DNA from 2 places in the Sphingomonas sp. AAP5 genome. Region 2 is predicted to be linked to the other one. Evidence: riboswitches for the same ligand, from Rfam matches in the RefSeq annotation. Region 2 holds a riboswitch; the other holds the start of a gene.
What was found. Region 2 has a riboswitch for cobalamin ahead of E2E30_RS05060 (HoxN/HupN/NixA family nickel/cobalt transporter). Riboswitches for the same ligand answer to the same signal wherever they lie in the genome.
Positions count from the first base shown of each region.

Region 1 (8,482 bases), 1.5 Mb from region 2:
CCGCGACCCGTCGTGAAACCAACCTGCAGAAGACGCCGATCTCGATCAGCGTGCTCAGCGCACAGGGCATCGCTGATCGCCACGTGCTCAGCCTGTTCAACCTCGCCGACGGCTCGATCCCGTCGCTCCGCGTCGCGACCTTCGAAGCGCGCCAGTCGGCGCTGACGATCGGTATCCGCGGTATCGTCCCCTACGATCAGAACCAGACCGCGCGCGACGGCGGCGTCGGCGTCTATATCGACGGCGTCGCGCTGGGTAAGACCCAGGGCCTGAACGCTGCGCTGTTCGACATCGAGCGCATCGAAGTGCTGAAGGGTCCGCAGGGCACGCTGTTCGGCCGCAACACCGAAGGCGGCGCGCTGTCGCTCGTCTCGAAGGCCCCGACCGGCGTGTTCGACGCGCGCGTCACCGCTGGCATCGGCAATTACGGCGCCCGCAACACCGACCTGCACCTCGACCTGCCGAGCTTCTACAACATCTCGCTCAAGTTCGACGGCGTGTATCAGCATCAGGATCCGACGGTGAAGAACCGGCTCCAGGGTGCGACCGGCTGGAATTATTACGACCGCAAGGGCGGCCGCGTCGCAGCCCGCTGGCAGCCGATCGACGGCTTCACCGCTGACCTCGCTTATGATTATGCGAAGGACGAGAACAGCCCGAACTTCAGCCAGCTGCTCAACTACAACCCCGGCAAATATGCGGTCGGCTCCTACACCAACGGCGCGACCGGCGTCCTTGGCACCTCGCTGTTCGTGCCCGGCACCGGCACTGCTTGCGGCGGCACGATCACCGCAGCGCAGTCGGCGGCCGGGCGCCCGATCTGCGTCGCGCCCAAGGCGCCGCTCGTCGGCGTCCATCCCGAGCGCCAGTACATCTCCGATGTCGGCGTCCCGCAGCAGCCGAGCGTCGACATCACGCACGGTTTCTCGGCCAATCTGAAGTATAAGCTCGCACCGTGGATCGAGTTGCGCTCGATCACCGCATGGCGCGGCGTCAAGACCGATCAGTGGGACAACTCCGGCGGCCCAGAGCGCAGCTCGTTCTCGCCGTTCGTCGTCAACACCGCGAACCCGACCGCGATCAACACGACCGGCACGTTCAGCCGCTACAGCCTCTCGTTCCTCAAGCAGAACCAGTTCAGCCAGGAATTCCAGGCGGTCGGCAGCGTACCGCAGTTCGACTATGTCGTCGGCGCGTATTACTACACCGAACAGGCGAGCGAATATGCCGCCACCCCACTGACCAACCAGTGGAACGCCGATGGCACCGCCTATACGATCCGCAGCCCGATCCCGGGCAATTCGAGCGCGATCACGGGGGCGAACTCAGGCCTTCAGCGCTATGATGCATCGTGCAACAACACGCTGGCGGCCACCGCACCGCAATTCGCCAACAGCTGCCAGTTCATCACGCGCGCCAGCGCCGCGACCGACCACAACTATTCGGTGTTCGGCAATCTGACCTTCTCGCCCGAGGCGCTCGGCAACGTGCTGCACATCACGGCAGGCGGTCGCTGGACCAAGGACGACCGTCACGGCAGCCTCTACGTCATCAACAACCGTACCGATCTTGCCGGTGCGACCGGCGTCGTTGCACCGTTCGGCTTCAAGAACAGCATCAGCCGCTTCGATCCGATGTTCAACATCGCGTTCGACGCGACGCGCGACATCCACTTCTACGCAAAATATGCGACCGGCTTCCGCGCCGGTGGTGCGAACGACCGCTCGCTGCAGTTCAACGCCTTCGGTCCGGAAGCGGTCAAGTCGTACGAAATCGGCGCCAAGGCCGACTTCTGGGATCACCGCGCGCGCCTCAACGTCGCAGGCTACATCATGGATCGTAGCAACACGCAGTTCGACTTCGACTATTTCGACACCAACGGCTCGAGCCCGACCAACGGCGCGCATATCGAGCAGACCACCAATGCCGGCAAATCGAAGATCCGCGGCGTCGAGATCGACCTGACGGTGAAGCCGATCCCGCAGCTGACGCTGACCGGTTCGTATGCCTACACCTATTGGAAGGCACCTTCGGCCGTGAACCCGCTGACGCCGGGTGCGCCGCCGCAGCAGCTCTACATCGTCTACACGCCGAAGAATGCGGCCTCCGCCGCGCTCGACTATGTGCTTCCGGTGAATATCGGGGATGCCAGCGTCCGTCTTCACCTCGACGGCAACTATTCGAGCAGCCAGTACAGCTTCCAGCTCGAGAGCACCAAGACCGACGCCAGCTTCGTGATGAACGGGCGCCTCGCGCTCGCCGACATCGCGGTGAACGACCATAACAAGGTCACCGTCTCGGTCTGGGCGCGCAACCTGCTCGACACGACCTACGTCTATCGTCGCTCGTCGGCGAACTCGACGCCGGTGCAGAACTACAGCGCGACCGGTGCGCTGATTTCGACCGCATACGGCGGCATCCTCGGCGACTATGGCAATTTCAACGCGCCGCGCACCTACGGCTTCGAACTCTCCGCCAAGTTCTGATCCTGCGGGACTAGGCGGGAAGACCCGGTCCGAGCATTGCTCGGGCCGGATTTTTCTTTGCCTGCGCGGTTCAGCCGTGATCGACCAGCATATAGCCGACGCCGCGGATCGTCTCGATCGGGTCTGGCTCGCCGGCAGCATTCAAATGCCCGCGCAAGCGCCGGATGTAGGATTCGACGACATTGGTCGCGGGTTCGCCGTCGTAGCGCCACACGTTGCGATAGAACATCGCGCGCGTGACGATCGCATTCTTGTTGCGGATCAGTTCGCACAGCATTTGGAACTCGAGCTTGGGCAAAGCGAGCACACGCCCGCCGCGTTGTGCGCGATACTTGATTTCGTTCACTTCGATGTCGCCAGCGCGCATCACGCCGTGCCCCCCGCTGCGCGTCGCCCGCCGCAGGATCGCGCGCAACCGCGCCTCGATCTCGACCGCGGCGATCGGCTTGACGAGATAGTCGTCGGCGCCGCCATCGAGCCCGGCGAGCCGGTCGGGCAAATCGCCATGCACGCTCAGCAGCACGATCGGCAGATCGAGCCCGCGCTCGCGCAGCGTACGCGTGATCTCGACCCCGCCGACATAGGGCAGCACCAGTTCGAGCAGCACCGCGTCGAACGTTTCCTGCGTCGCCCGTGCGAGCGCGGTCCGGCCATCGCCGACGATCACGACTTCGTGCGCCAGCGCGCAGAGATCGCTCGCGAGCTGGCGCGGCGCGCGCGCATCGTCATCGGCAATCAGGAGACGCACCGCTAGACTCCCGCTCGAGGGTTCGTTTCTGCCCAGCGACCATAACCGAACCGCGCCGCATTGCACGGGCGGCGTAGCGCGACCGCGCGAGCTGATCCAGGTGATTGACCCGTTTCCGTCCCCCCGCTACGCGCCGTCCTGCGACAGGTTCCCCGGCGACGGGGATGAAAAGGGAACGGGAAAACCCCGGCTGCCCCTGCAACTGTAAGCGGCGAGTTGCCCGGCCATTTGCCATTGGGACCTTCGGGTCCTGAGAAGGCGGCCGGAACGACGGTGACCCGTGAGCCAGGAGACCTGCCCGTCGCAGTCGTCTTTCGACCGGCCAGGGTGCGCCGAGCGAACGGGGAAGACCCCGCGTGACGACATCGCCGACCTGCATCGTGCAGGCGGGATGGTTCGCGCCCTCCCCCTTGCGCGCTTCAGGTCTCCGACTGTCTACAAGCGGGGACTGCCATGAAACGATTCCACCCATCGACCTCGGGCCTGCTACTCGGCCTGCTGATCGCGACGCCGGCCTTCGCCGACACGCCGCCACGCCCCGACGATGCCCAGCAAGCGCCACGCCCCGATGCGGCGAGCGACATTCCGACCGACGCGAGCGCCGACATCGTCGTTACGGCGACACGCGTGCCGACCGCGATCGACCGCGTCGCAGCTTCGGTCACCGTGCTCGACAAGGCCGCGATCGACCGCAGCCAGGACATCGGCGTCACCGAAATCCTGGTCCGCACGCCCGGCGTCAGCATGTCGCGCAACGGCGGCTATGGCACCAACACCTCGCTGCGCATCCGCGGCGCCGAGACCGACCAGACCGTCGTCGTCATCGACGGGGTCAAGCTCAACGATCCCTCGTCGCCGGGCGGCGGCTATAATTTCGCAAATCTCCTCACCGGCGACGCGAGCCGGATCGAAGTGCTGCGCGGGCCGCAATCGATCCTGTGGGGCAGCCAGGCGATCGGCGGCGTCGTCAACATCGTCACCGCGCTGCCGCAAAAGCCGATCGAGGGGAGCTTCGACGTCGAGGCGGGATCGCGCGAGACGGTCAGCGCGCGCGCGGCGATCGGCGGCAAGACCGGGCCGCTGACCTTCCGAATCGGCGCGCAGAGCTTCACCACCGCCGGCATCTCCGCGATCGCGCCGGCGTTCGGCGGCACCGAGACCGACGGCTATACCAACCAGAGCGTGACCGGACGCGCCGAACTCAAGCTCGCCGACGGGATCAGCGCCGACGTGCGCGGCTATTATGCGCGCGGCCGCGTCGAGCTCGATGGCTTTGCCGGCGATTCGGCGGACTATTCGGTCGATACGCAATTCGTCGGCTATGCCGGGCTCAACGTCGATCTGTTCGGCGGGCGGCTGCGCAATCGCGTCGCCTATGGCTATACCGATATCCAGCGTGACAATTACAGCCCCGAGTTGCCACAACCGCTGACCTTCGCCGCGAACGGCCGCAACTCGCGGCTCGAATATCAAGGCAGCCTCGGCATCGCGACCGGCTGGGACGCGGTGTTCGGCGTCGAACACGAGGTTTCGCGCTTCCGCACCGTGTCGCCCGACGGCACGCTCGGCACGCCGATCCCGGCGCCCGACCGGGCCCGCGCCGCACTGACCGGCGTCTATGCCAAGCTCACCGCGACGGTGGCCGACGGGCTGACGCTCAGCGGCGGGGTGCGCAACGACGATCATAGCCGCTACGGCAGCAAGACGCTGTTCGAGGCGGGCGCGGTGTGGGCGCTGCGCAGCGGCACGACGCTGCGCGCGAGCTATGGCGAGGGCTTCAAGGCACCGACGCTGTACCAGCTCTTTTCCGAATACGGGAACCAGACGCTCCGGCCCGAACAGGCCAAGGGTTGGCAAGCCGGCGTCGAACAGCGGCTGCTCGGTGGCGCACTGACGCTCGGCGGCAGCTATTTCGAGCGCCGCTCGACCAACCTGATCACTTTTGCCAGCTGCCCTGACGTTCCGACGACGGCGGTGTGCTTTCAGCCCGGCACGACGATTGCGCGCTTTGGCTATTACGCCAACGTGTCGCGCGCACTCGCCCGCGGCGTCGAGGCGCAAGGCGCGCTGCGGCTCGGGCAGCGCCTGCTGATCGACGGCAATTACACCTATTCGCTCTCGGAAGACCGGTCGCCGGGCGCGACCTATGGCCTGCAACTCGCACGGCGCCAGCGCAATGCGGCGAACGGATCGGCGACCTATACGCTGCCGAGCGGGATTTCGGGCGGCGTTGCGGTCCGCTGGTCGGGCGAGACCTTCAACGACGCGGCGCACTTCACGCGGCTTGCCCCCTACACGCTGGTCGATTTGCGCGCCGAGCTGCCGGTCACCCAGCATGTCGCGCTGTTCGGGCGGATCGAGAACCTGTTCGATGCGCAGTATCAGACGATCTATCGCTACGGCACGCTCGGCCGCAGCGTCTATGCCGGCTTCCGTGGCCGGTTTTGAGGGGGAGATGCCGATGACCACCGACCTTCACGCGCGTCAGGCCGATCTGCTGTGGATCCTGCTCTTCACCATCGCGAGCACGCTCACCACGCTGATCTTCGCTTGCGCCACGCCCTTTCCCGCACTCGCCGCCTTGGCGGCGGTGCATCTCGACCGCCGCGACGGCGTCGCGCTGATGGTTGCCGCCTGGGCGGTGAGCCAGGCGGTCGGGTTTTGCGTGTTGGGCTATCCGTGGGACGCCGCGACCGCGCTGACCGGCGTCGCGATCGGCACCGCTGCGGTGGCGGGCGCGATCGTATCGAGCCTCGTCGATAACCGCGTTCCGGCGCGCTCGACCGTCGCGCGGCTCGCGATCGCCTATGTCGCGGCCTTCGCCGTGTTCAAGCTGGCGATCCTGCTCTGGGCCCCGGTGATCGGCCATGCCGATGTCGCGCTGTCGCTGCCGATCCTGCAACGCCAGTTCGTGCGCTACGCCGCGATCCTCGCTGCGTTCTACGCGCTCTACCGCGTGCTGACCGCGGCGGGCGTGCCAGCCCCGGCGGCCGCGCCGCAGCCGGTGACGGCATGACCTTGCGCGAAGTGACCGACGGCCCAGCGGTCGTCGCGTGCAACACGTGCCGCTTTTCCGCCGACGCCCGCGACGATGCCGCCAATGTGCGCGGCGGGGCGCGGCTGGTCGAGGCGTTGCGCGCGGTCCAGGCCGAGCCCGGCTATGACGGCGTCGCGGTGCAGGAAATGCCGTGCCTGTTCGCCTGCCAGGATTTCTGCACGGTGCATCTGCGCGCGCCGGGCAAGGTCGGCTATGTGCTCGGGCGCTTCGAGCCGAGCGCAGAGGCCGCGCGCGCGATCCTCGATTATGCGCTGCTCTATGCCGAGAGCGACGCGGGCCAGGTGCCCTATCGCAGCTGGCCCGCAGGGGTGAAGGGGCATTTCATCACGCGCACGCCGCCGGCCGGCTTCGTCGTCGAATGACCGGATTCGAGTCGGTCGCCGCGTTCGAGGCCGCGCTCGCCGCGCTGCCCGGGCCCGATCGTAGCGCGCAAGCCGAAGCGGCCGAACGGCAGGGACAATTGACCAAGCCGCCGGGTTCGCTCGGGCGGCTCGAAGATCTCGCCGTGTTCGTTGCCGGGTGGCAGGGCCTCGGCGCGCCGCGGATCGCGCATGGGCGCGTCGCGGTGTTCGCGGGCAATCACGGAATCGTCGCGCACGGGGTCAGCGCGTTCCCGGCGGCAGTGACGGCGGAAATGGTCCGGAACTTCCGGAACGGCGGCGCTGCGATCAACGCGCTGGCCGCGGCGGCGGGGCTCGAACTGGTCGTCGTTCCGCTCGACCTCGACCGACCGACCGCCGACTTCACCCGCGCACCCGCAATGTCGGCCGACGAATGCCTCGCCGCGCTCAACGCCGGCGCGGCGGTGGTGCGCGACGACGTCGATCTGCTCGTGCTCGGCGAGATGGGGATCGGCAATTCGACCGCTGCCGCGGCGCTATGCGCGCGCAGCTTCGGCGGGGCGGCTGCCGACTGGGTCGGGCCCGGGACGGGGGTCGATGCCGCGGGCGTCGCGCGCAAGGTCGCGGTGGTCGAGGCCGCGCTCGCCTGTCATGCGGATGCCCCGACGACCGCGTTCGAGACGCTCCGCCGTGTCGGCGGGCGCGAGATTGCGGCGATCGCCGGCGCGGTCGTCGCCGCGCGGCTGGCGGGCGTGGTGGTGGTGCTCGACGGGTTTATCTGCAGCGCAGCACTCGCGCCGATCGCTGCGGCGCATCCCACGATTACCGACCATTGCATCGCCGGGCATTGCTCGGCCGAGCCGGGGCATGCGCGCTTGCTCGCGCGGCTGGGGCTTACGCCGCTGCTCACTCTGGGCATGCGGCTCGGCGAGGCGAGTGGTGCCGCCGTGGCCGCGGGCGTGATCCGCGCTGCACTTGCCGCGCATGCCGAGATGGCGACCTTTGCCGAAGCCGGCGTCTCGGGCGCGTGAGCGCGCCGGTCCTGCTCCACCTGCTGCGCCACGGCGCACCCGAGTTGACGGGCACGCTGCTCGGGCGGATCGACAGCGCGGTGACGGCGCAAGGCCTTGCAGACTGCGTGGGCCGGGCCGTCGGACTCGATGTCGCGACCGTCGTAAGCTCCGACCTGATCCGCGCGCGCGCCTGTGCGGAAACGATTGCGCGCGACCACGGGCTTGGCGTGTCGGTCGACCCGCGCTGGCGCGAGCTCGATTTCGGCGCGTGGGACGGGCAAGCGCCCGCGACGATCGACCCCGCCGCGCTCTCCGCCTTCTGGGATGATCCCGACGCCAATCCGCCGCCCGAAGGCGAGCGCTGGTCGAGCCTCGCCGCGCGCGTCGGCTCGGCGTGCCGCGACATCACCGTGCCGACCTTGGTGGTGACGCATGCCGGCGCGATGCGCGCCGCGCTCGCCACGCTGTGCGGGTTTTCGCAAGCGCAGACCTGGTCGATCGACCTTCCCTACGCCGCCCTGCTGTCGCTGCGGGTATGGCGCGAACCCAGCCTTGCCGCGCAGATCGTCGGACTGTCGGCATGAAGCGGCTGATCGTCGCATTCGGTTTCCTGACTCGCCTGCCGGTGCCGCAGGTCTCCGCCGACGGAAACGATTTTGCCGCGGCGATCCGCGCTTATCCGATCGTAGGACTGGCGATCGGCGGGCTCGTCGCGGCGAGCGGCTGGGCGGGAAGCCAGATCGATCCGTGGGTCGGCGCGCTCGCCGCGCTGGTCGCTTGGGTGGCGGTGACCGGCGCGCTGCATCTCGATGGGCTTGGCGATCTCGCGGATGGGC
Region 1 covers NZ_CP037913.1:3,612,875-3,621,356, reverse strand. The annotation lists gene E2E30_RS16740 (TonB-dependent receptor) at 1-2,486, shown strand, start outside; gene E2E30_RS16735 (response regulator transcription factor) at 2,557-3,234, opposite strand; cobalamin riboswitch at 3,363-3,550, shown strand; gene E2E30_RS16730 (TonB-dependent receptor plug domain-containing protein) at 3,688-5,682, shown strand; gene E2E30_RS16725 (hypothetical protein) at 5,696-6,250, shown strand; gene E2E30_RS16720 (DUF1636 domain-containing protein) at 6,247-6,654, shown strand; gene cobT (nicotinate-nucleotide--dimethylbenzimidazole phosphoribosyltransferase) at 6,651-7,664, shown strand; gene E2E30_RS16710 (histidine phosphatase family protein) at 7,661-8,230, shown strand; gene cobS (adenosylcobinamide-GDP ribazoletransferase) at 8,227-8,482, shown strand, end outside.
Region 1: it holds a riboswitch for cobalamin, as region 2 does, so the genes downstream of both, E2E30_RS16730 (TonB-dependent receptor plug domain-containing protein) here and E2E30_RS05060 (HoxN/HupN/NixA family nickel/cobalt transporter) in region 2, are expected to answer to the same signal.

Region 2 (8,482 bases):
GGATACGGCGCATGCTCGATGGGCTTGCCGCGCCGGCGTCGATCTCGAGTTGCGATCCGAGGAAATACAGCAACGCGTCCTGCTCGTCATAGATCGGCGCGACGAGCACGGCATTGCGGAATGGCTGGCCGCTGCGCTTGTAGTTGAGGATTTCGACGAGCACGGGGCGATGCTCGCGCACCCCGCGCCGGATTTCCTCGGTCAGCCAGGGTTCGGTCGCGGGGCCGGAGAGGAAACGGCAGTTGCGTCCGACGACGAGATCTGCCGGATATCCGGTCAAATCGCAGAACGCATCGTTGCAGGCGACGATCGGATTGTCGGGCAACCGCGGATCACTGATCACCGACGGAATCGGGCTATCTTTGACAAGACGGATGTGGCGGTTCGGGGCAGACGGGAGTTCCAACGTTTGTGCCATCCCGAGTGTGCGCCCATTTCCTGTGGGCTGTTCTACCGCCGACAGGAGGATAAGCCACGCACTTTGTGCCCTATCTCGGTCCATTTTCCGATCACACTGATCGGAGCGATCATTCGACGCGGTTTCCCTGATGTCGTCAGCCATTCTCGGCCCGATGCAGGATTTTCAGAGCTCCGGATCGTCATCCTCGGACCGAGGCTGCCTTGGGGGGCAGCCCACGGCAACGAACCCGCCGCAGACCCGCGCGATCATGCGATCCTGACACGCAAAATCCGTGTTCGTGGCTCCGTGCCATGGGACGAGACTAGCAGCCCGTGCGAGCTTCGACGGATGCAAGCATGCGGCGGGGATTACGCGGATTCTACGCGTTTGCCGCCCAAACAGTCTCGCGCCTTTATGCGCGCAGTCGCTATTTGGCTTTCTACAAGGACATCCGCTCTCGAGCGTCGCTTCGGCGGTTTCGGTTTCTGGGATGATCCGCATGAGGAAGTCGAGACATGACAGCATCACTCAACCCGGAGCCCGACCAAGCGCGCCCGGTTTTGAAAGTTGGACAGGATCGCGCCGGCCATTGGCTGGTGCAGGATAGCGGCGGCGCGCTCGAAGGCCGCTTCGTGTCGCGTGCCGCGGCGATCGGTTTTGCGCGCAGCGAGCTGCATGCCTTTGCGGGCGCTGTGATCGAGATGGCGGCGTCTCCGCTGGTCGCGACGATTTCCTTTGCGCCGATTCAACCGTGGGAAACCGCGCGCGATCATCGGAAGGCCGCCTGATGCGCCCGATCTCCCGCCGCAATGCGCTTTCGGGTGCACAGCAATGACCTATGCTGCCGAACATACGATCGATGGCCCGTCCTGCCTTCACCGCAGTGCCCGCAAACGCATCGTCGCTGCCCCGCGCCGCCCGCGCTGCCGCGACACGCGCTGGCCCGAGGTTGCAGCGACGCTCGCCGCCTTGCGCGCCGCCAAGCGCTGCAGCGTGCGGATCGTCGATGTCGATTGCGGGGCGGGGACGCTGCTGCTGTGCGCGGTGCGGTTCGCGCGCGCGCTCGGCTTCACCGCGATCGAGGCGCGCGGCATCGACGCCGCCCCGACGCTGATCGGGCGCGCCAGGGTGGCCGCGGCGGCAGTCCGCGACCCGGCGATCGGGATCGTCTTCGAACGCGGCGATCCCGTGGCTGCCTTGTGCGCGGAATGCGATTTTCCGGCCGACATCGTGCTGTGGCACGGCTGCGAGGGGACGCACGGCGAAGCCGCAGTCCGCGCCGAGCGGACCGCGCTGTGCGCCGGCCACGCGGTCATCGCGGATCACCCGTCGCCACGGATCGCGGCATGACGCATCGCGATCTCCTGTGGCGCGGGCTCGGCGTCGCGCTTGTCGTCGTCGCCACTACGGTCCGCGTGGCGGATGGCGATGGCACGCATAGCGCGGCAAGCCTGGTGGCGTTCGTGCTGACGCTCACCGGCCTCGTCCTGATCGTCCAGGGCAAGCGCGTCCCCGCTGCGCTCCGCGTCGAGCGCAGCCGACACCGCCTGCTCGCGCAGGCGATTCGGGCCCGACGCCACAAGCGGACCGACGACAGCAACGCTTGATCCACGCGTCTTTACACGATCCTTTCCGGAACGGACTCCTATGCCTCTTCCTTTCGACTGTCGCGACGGCGTCCTCCATGTCGAGGACGTCGCTCTGCCGGCGATCGCCGCCGCGGTCGGCACCCCGGCCTATGTCTATTCGACCGCCGCGCTCCGCACTTCCGCGCGCGCGTTCCGCGCCGGGCTGGCGTCCGTGCCGCGCAAGCAGCTTGCCTTTGCGGTGAAGGCCAATCCCAACCTCGCCGTGCTGAAGCTGCTCGCCGCGGAAGGCTATGGCGCCGATATCGTTTCGGCGGGCGAGATGCTGCATGCACTCGCCGCAGGAATGCCGGCTGAGAGCATCGTCTTTTCGGGGGTGGGGAAATCCCGTCGTGAACTCGCCGCCGCGCTCGACGCCGGGATCGGGCAGTTCAACCTCGAGCTCGAAGCGGAAGGCGTGGTCCTCGCCGCGATGGCGGCAGCGCGCGGCCTGCGCGCCCCCGCCGTGCTGCGCGTGAACCCTGATGTCGACGCGCGTACCCACGCGAAGATCTCGACCGGCCGCAAGCAGAACAAGTTCGGTGTCGCGCTGGACGATGCGGCGGCGATCTATGCGCGTCTCGCCGGGCGCGACGGCCTCGATTTGCGCGGGATCGCGATCCATATCGGCAGCCAGCTGACGGATCTGGCGCCGCTCGAAGCCGCTTACGCACGTGTCGGCGAGCTTGTGGCCGGGCTGCGCGCGGCGGGGCATACGATCACGCATGTCGATCTCGGGGGCGGCCTTGGCCTTCCGTATCGGCCGGGCGACGTGATGCCGAGCCCGGCGGCGTACGGCGCGATGGTGGCGCGCGTGACGCGCGGCTGGGATGTGACGCTGCTGTTCGAGCCTGGCCGCTTCATCGCCGGCGACGCGGGCGTGCTGCTGACCGAAGTGCTGTGGGTGAAGCCGGGCGCGGTCGACCCCTATGTCATCGTCGACGCTGCGATGAACGATCTTGCGCGGCCTGCGCTCTATGACGCGTTCCACGACTTCGTAGCAGTCCGGCCGAGCGGGCAGCGGATGACCGCCAACATTGCCGGCCCGGTCTGCGAAAGTGGTGACACCTTCGCGATGGGGCGCGAGATCGATGCGGTGGCGGCGGGCGACCTCGCCGTGTTCCGCACCGCCGGGGCGTATGGCGCGACGATGGCGTCGACCTACAATTGCCGCGCTAGTGCCCGAAGTGCTCGTCGATGGCGATCGCTTCGCGGTCGTCGCCGAGCGGATCGCGCCCGAAGCGATGCTCGCCGTACAGCATATCCCGCACTGGATGGCGGAGGTCGAGGCGGCCCCGCGCAAGGCCGCCTGACGCCTCGCTACGGGGCGAGCGCGGGGGGCGGCTCGTGGACCGCGATCTCGTCGAAGCGCATCCAGCGATAGATCAGGAAGCTGACGATCCAGGCGCTCGCGAACAATCCGATGATCCAGAAGCCGAGCAGATTGAGGTGGCTGCCGAGCCCGGTCGCCACGTCCCAGATCCCGCCCGACAGGTTGAGCTTGTCAGCCAGCAGGGCGGCGGTCTCGATCCCGCCGATCATCACCGCCACCAGTGCCGAGACCGCGGTGATCGTGACGTTGTAATAGAGTTTGCGGATCGGGCGGACGAACGCCCATTCATACGCGCCGAGCATGAGGATGGCGTCGGCGGTATCGACCAGCGCCATCCCGACCGCGAACAGCGCCGGGAACACCAGCACCGCGGCAAACGAGAAACCGTGTGCTGCCTGCGCGGTCGAGAGGCCGAGGATCGCGACTTCGGTCGCGGTGTCGAAGCCGAGGCCGAACAGGAAGCCGAGCGGCGCCATGTGCCACGGCCTCGTGATCAACCGGAACAGAGGCCGGAACAGGCGGGAGAGGGGGCCTTTGCCGGCGAGCAGCACGTCGAGATCGTCGGCGTCGTAGCTGCCGCCGTCGCGCACGTGGCGAAAGGTCTTCCACACCGAGCGGAGGATGACGAGGTTGATCGCCGCGATCGCGAACAGGAAGCCGGCGGAGAAGATCGTCGCGATGACGCTGCCAGCCGCCTTGAGCGTCTCGAACTGCGCGAGCGCGTTGGCGGTGGCGGCGATCGCGACCGAGGCGATCAGGATCACCGCGCTATGCCCGATCGCGAACCACAGGCCGACGCTGATCGGCCGCGTGCCGTCCTGCATCAGCTTGCGCGTGACGTTGTCGATCGCGGCGATGTGATCGGCATCGACCGCGTGGCGCAGCCCCAGCGTCCAGGCGAGCAGCGCGGTGCCGAGCATGGCAGGGGCGGCGTGGAACAAGCTGCCGGCCCAGATCCACGCGCCGATATTCGCCGCGAGAAGCAGCGCGAACAGCGCGATGATGCGCGCCCGCAAACGCCGTTTGCGGCTTGGCTGGAGCCCGGTCATCGGGCCGCCCGCTGCGCGCTGGAGTGATGCGCGGCCGGTACCCGATCGGCGCAGAACGATCGAAATCGCATGAAACGTCCCCCGGCGTCGGACGAAACCGGCGGGCCTTCCGTATCGACGGCGACAGTCGTGCCGCCCGGACGCCATCGCGACCGGCACGCCTGCTCGTGCGGCCCCCCGCACCTTCGTCGCTCGACGGGCTTCACCGTGCCGCGGCCATCCCCTGGACCAAGGCAAGAGCGACCCACGCCGGCAGGTCTCCTGGCTCACGGGTCACCGCCACGCTGCACGGCCTTCCCAGGGCGATCACGCAAGCGTGTCCGTCCCAGTGGCTGCCCCCGTCGCACAGACGCGGGCGATGTGCAGCGCGCTCGCCGCTTACAGTTGCAGGGACAGCCTCGGCTTCGGGGTAACCCCCTCACCGCGTTCCCTTTTAAGCCCCTTTCGGGACACCAGCGTAGTCACGAGACGGGCGATCCTGGGAACCGTTCGCCTCGATGGAGGACGTATCGAAACGACCGCGCGCGGGCAAGCGCGCATCGTCAGCGCTCGAAGAGGCGATCGGCGAGCGGTTCGCGCGCCTGCCAGTCGCGGCGTTCGAGCTCGGGAATGTCCGAGGGGGCGAGCGGCGTGCCGAGGCACAGCAGCGCGACGAACGACCAGGTCGCCGGCACGTCGAGCATCGCCGTCACCGCCTCTGCATCGAGGATTGACACCCAGCCGAGACCGTAGCCGCGCGCATGGGCCGCGAGCCAGAGCGTATGGATCGCGGTTACGGTGGAGTCGCGCAAGGTCGCGGCGATCGTCGCGCGGCCGAGGCCGTGGCCGGCCTGCGGATCGAGCGCGTTGAGCACCGCCAGGATCTCGGGGGCCTCGCGCAGGCCGTGGAGCTTCAGCGTGGAATAGTGCGCGCGGCGGGCCGGATCGGCAATGCGATCGGCCGCGGCGTGGCTGGCCGTATCGACATGCTCGGCAAGACGGCCGCGCAACGCCTGCGAGCGGATGCGGACGATCCGCCAGGGCTGCGCATTGCCGACCGACGGCGCCAGGGCGACCGTCGCGATCAGGTCTTGCAGACCGCGCTCGGGGATCGGCCGCGTATCGAAATGCCGGACGTCGCGCCGCCAGCGGAACAGGTCGTCCAGGCGCGCGATGAACGCGGCATCGAAGACCGGTGGCGTCATGGCTGCCCTGTCCGGCGCATCAGGTAGATGTCCATGATCCAGCCATGCTCGGCCCGCAACGCCGCGCGGCGCTCCACGATTTCCTCGGCGACGTCGACAAGCGAGCCGGCGGTCAGCGCCTCGTGCGGCGTGCCGAGATAGGCGCCCCACCAGATTGCGACGCCCTCCGGCTGCAGCGTGGTAAAAGCGCAATCGCCGTCGAGCATCACCGCGACGCTGTCCGCCCCCTCGGGCCAGCCACGATCGCGCAGCCGGCGACCAGTGGTGATGACCACCGGCGCGCCGAGTGTGTTGAGCGGGATCGCATGCGCGGCGGTCAGCGCCTGCAGGCTGGTGATGCCGGGGATCACCCGGACATGCAGCGCCATGCCGTCGGCGCGCAGCCGCTCGGCGATGCGCAGCGTGCTGTCGTAGAGCGAGGGATCGCCCCAGACGAGCAAAGCGAGCCGACCGCCATGCGGCAGGTGCTCGGCGATCTGCGCCGCCCAGGTCGCGGCGATCGCATCGTGCCAGTCGCCCACGGCTGCAAGGTATTCACCAGTCGCGGCGCGAACCGGCAGGTCGAACTCGACGATCCGCACCGGCTGATTCAGCGCGGTGGCGCACAGCGTGCGGCGCAGGTCGATCAGGTCCGACTTCGCGTCGCCCTTGCGTGGGAGCAGGATCAGGTCGGCGGCATTCATCGCCGCCTCGGCCTGGCGGGTGAGGTGATCGGGATTGCCCGTGCCGATGCCGATCAGATCGAGGTCGATCACGGTGCCTCCTCCTCCATCAGCGGGCCGTAAAGGATCAGCGCCGGCGCGGTGCCGATGTCGGTAGCAAGGCTCTCCGCCAGCGCTGCGATCGTCGAGCGGAGCAGCCGCTGATCGGGATGCCCGACATTTTCCGCGAGCAGGGCGGGGGTGGTCGGCGGCAGGCCGTGCTCGACGAGGCGCGCGACGAGCGCGGCGAAGGTCCGCTTGGGCATGAAGATCACCGTCGTCGCCTCGGCATAGGCGAGCGCGGCCATGTTGAGCGCGCCGGGCAGGCCGCCGGTGACGTCATGCCCGGTGACGAACTGCACCCGCCGCGCGCTGAGCCGCCGCGTCAGCGGGATCGCCGCAGCGGCGGCGGCGGCCGAGGCGGAGGTGACGCCGGGGACGATCTCGAAGGCGATCCCGGCGGTACGAAGCGCGACGATCTCTTCTTCGAGCCGACCGAAGAGCGCCGGGTCGCCCGACTTGAGCCGGACGACGCGCGCGCCGGTCGCGGCATGATCGACGAGCAGTTGGGAAACATGCGCCTGGCTCGGGGAGGCGCGACCGGCGCGCTTGCCGACCGCGACGAGCTCGGCGCCGGGGCGGATATGGCCGAGCAGCGGACCCGACGAGAGATCGTCGAACAGCACGACATCGGCCGCCTGCAGCCGCGCGACGGCTTTGAGCGTCAGCAGTTCGGGATCGCCCGGGCCCGATCCGACGAAGGAGACGAAGCCGCTCACTGCGCGGGCGCGATCAGGTGGAAGAAGGTGCCCGAGACGCGCCCGCGATACGATCCGGATTCGGCGACGGCATTGCCCTCGGCATCGACGACATGCGCGAGCGCGGCGTCGGGCTGGTCGAGGATCGTCGAATAATGGAATTCGTGGCCACGCAGCATAGTGCCGCCGGGCAGCCCCGCCATCGGCGCGCGCAGCGTGGCATGGCGATAGCCGAGATGCATCTTGCGTTTCGCATAGCTCGTGACGAGGCCGAGCAGCCCCGCCATCCGGTGGCTGGTCCCGTCGGCGTCGATCAGCGCCTCGCCGAGTGCCATATAGCCGCCGCACTCGCCATGGATCGCGCGGGTGCGGGCATGCTCGGCGAGGCCGGCTTGGAAGGTCGAAGCGGCGGCGAGGCGGCCGGCGTGGAGCTCGGGGTAGCCGCCGGGCAGCCAGACGAGGTCTGCGCTGGCGTTGGGCGCCTCGTCGGCGAGTGGCGAGAAGGGCAGGATCTCCGCGCCCGCGTTACGCCACGCATCGAGGATATGCGGGTAAGTAAATGAGAACGCCGCGTCCTGTGCGAGCGCGATGCGCTGTGCGGGGGGTGCGAAACGCCATTCTTCGGACGCGATGTGAGGTTTAGCTGATGCGGCCTCGCGCAATGCGGCGAGGTCGACATGCTCGCGCAGGAAGGTCGCGTACTGTGCGATGCGCGCGTCGAGATCGGCATGTTCGCCGGCCTGCACCAAACCCAGATGCCGTTCGGGGAGCGTGAGGTCGCTCCGCCGCGGCAGCGCGCCGAACACGCGGATGCCTGCCGCCGCCATCCCGCTGCGCGCGAGCCGGTCGTGGCGCGGGCTCGCCACGCGGTTGAGGATCACGCCCGCGATCCGCAGATCGGGATCGTAGCGCGCGAAGCCGAGCGCGGTCGCGGCGGCGGATTGCGCTTGGCCCGACACGTCGATGACGAGCACCACCGGCCATCCCATCCGCCGCGCTATGTCGGCGCTGGCGCCGTTGCCCGTCGCGCCCGCCGCCGCGACTCCGTCGAACAGCCCCATCGATCCCTCGGCCAGCACGAGATCGGCGTCGCACGCGCTGGTAGCGAGGCTGTGGAGCATCGCCTCGGGCATCGCCCAACTGTCGAGGTTGAACGATCGTCGGCCGCTCGCCGCATGGTGAAAGGCGGGGTCGATATAATCGGGGCCGCTCTTGAACGGCTGGACGGCGAGCCCGTGGTCGCGCAGCGCGCGCAGCAGGCCGAGCATCACCGTCGTCTTGCCGGTGCCCGAGGCGGGCGCGGCGATCATCAGGCCGGGGGTCATGTCGCGGACTCGCTGAAGGGGGAGGTGGCGCTTTGCGGGCGGAAGCGGCGGTCGTAGCCGGGAGCGTAGAGGCTGCTTTCGATGAAATCGTCCGCCGCGAGCACGCG
Region 2 covers NZ_CP037913.1:1,092,967-1,101,448, forward strand. The annotation lists gene E2E30_RS05035 (LuxR C-terminal-related transcriptional regulator) at 1-418, opposite strand, end outside; gene E2E30_RS05040 (hypothetical protein) at 916-1,188, shown strand; gene E2E30_RS05045 (SAM-dependent methyltransferase) at 1,232-1,750, shown strand; gene E2E30_RS05050 (hypothetical protein) at 1,747-2,007, shown strand; partial or broken gene lysA (diaminopimelate decarboxylase) at 2,048-3,338, shown strand; gene E2E30_RS05060 (HoxN/HupN/NixA family nickel/cobalt transporter) at 3,346-4,407, opposite strand; cobalamin riboswitch at 4,642-4,879, opposite strand; gene bluB (5,6-dimethylbenzimidazole synthase) at 4,950-5,591, opposite strand; gene cobF (precorrin-6A synthase (deacetylating)) at 5,588-6,346, opposite strand; gene cobA (uroporphyrinogen-III C-methyltransferase) at 6,343-7,071, opposite strand; gene E2E30_RS05080 (cobyrinate a,c-diamide synthase) at 7,068-8,375, opposite strand; gene cobM (precorrin-4 C(11)-methyltransferase) at 8,372-8,482, opposite strand, start outside.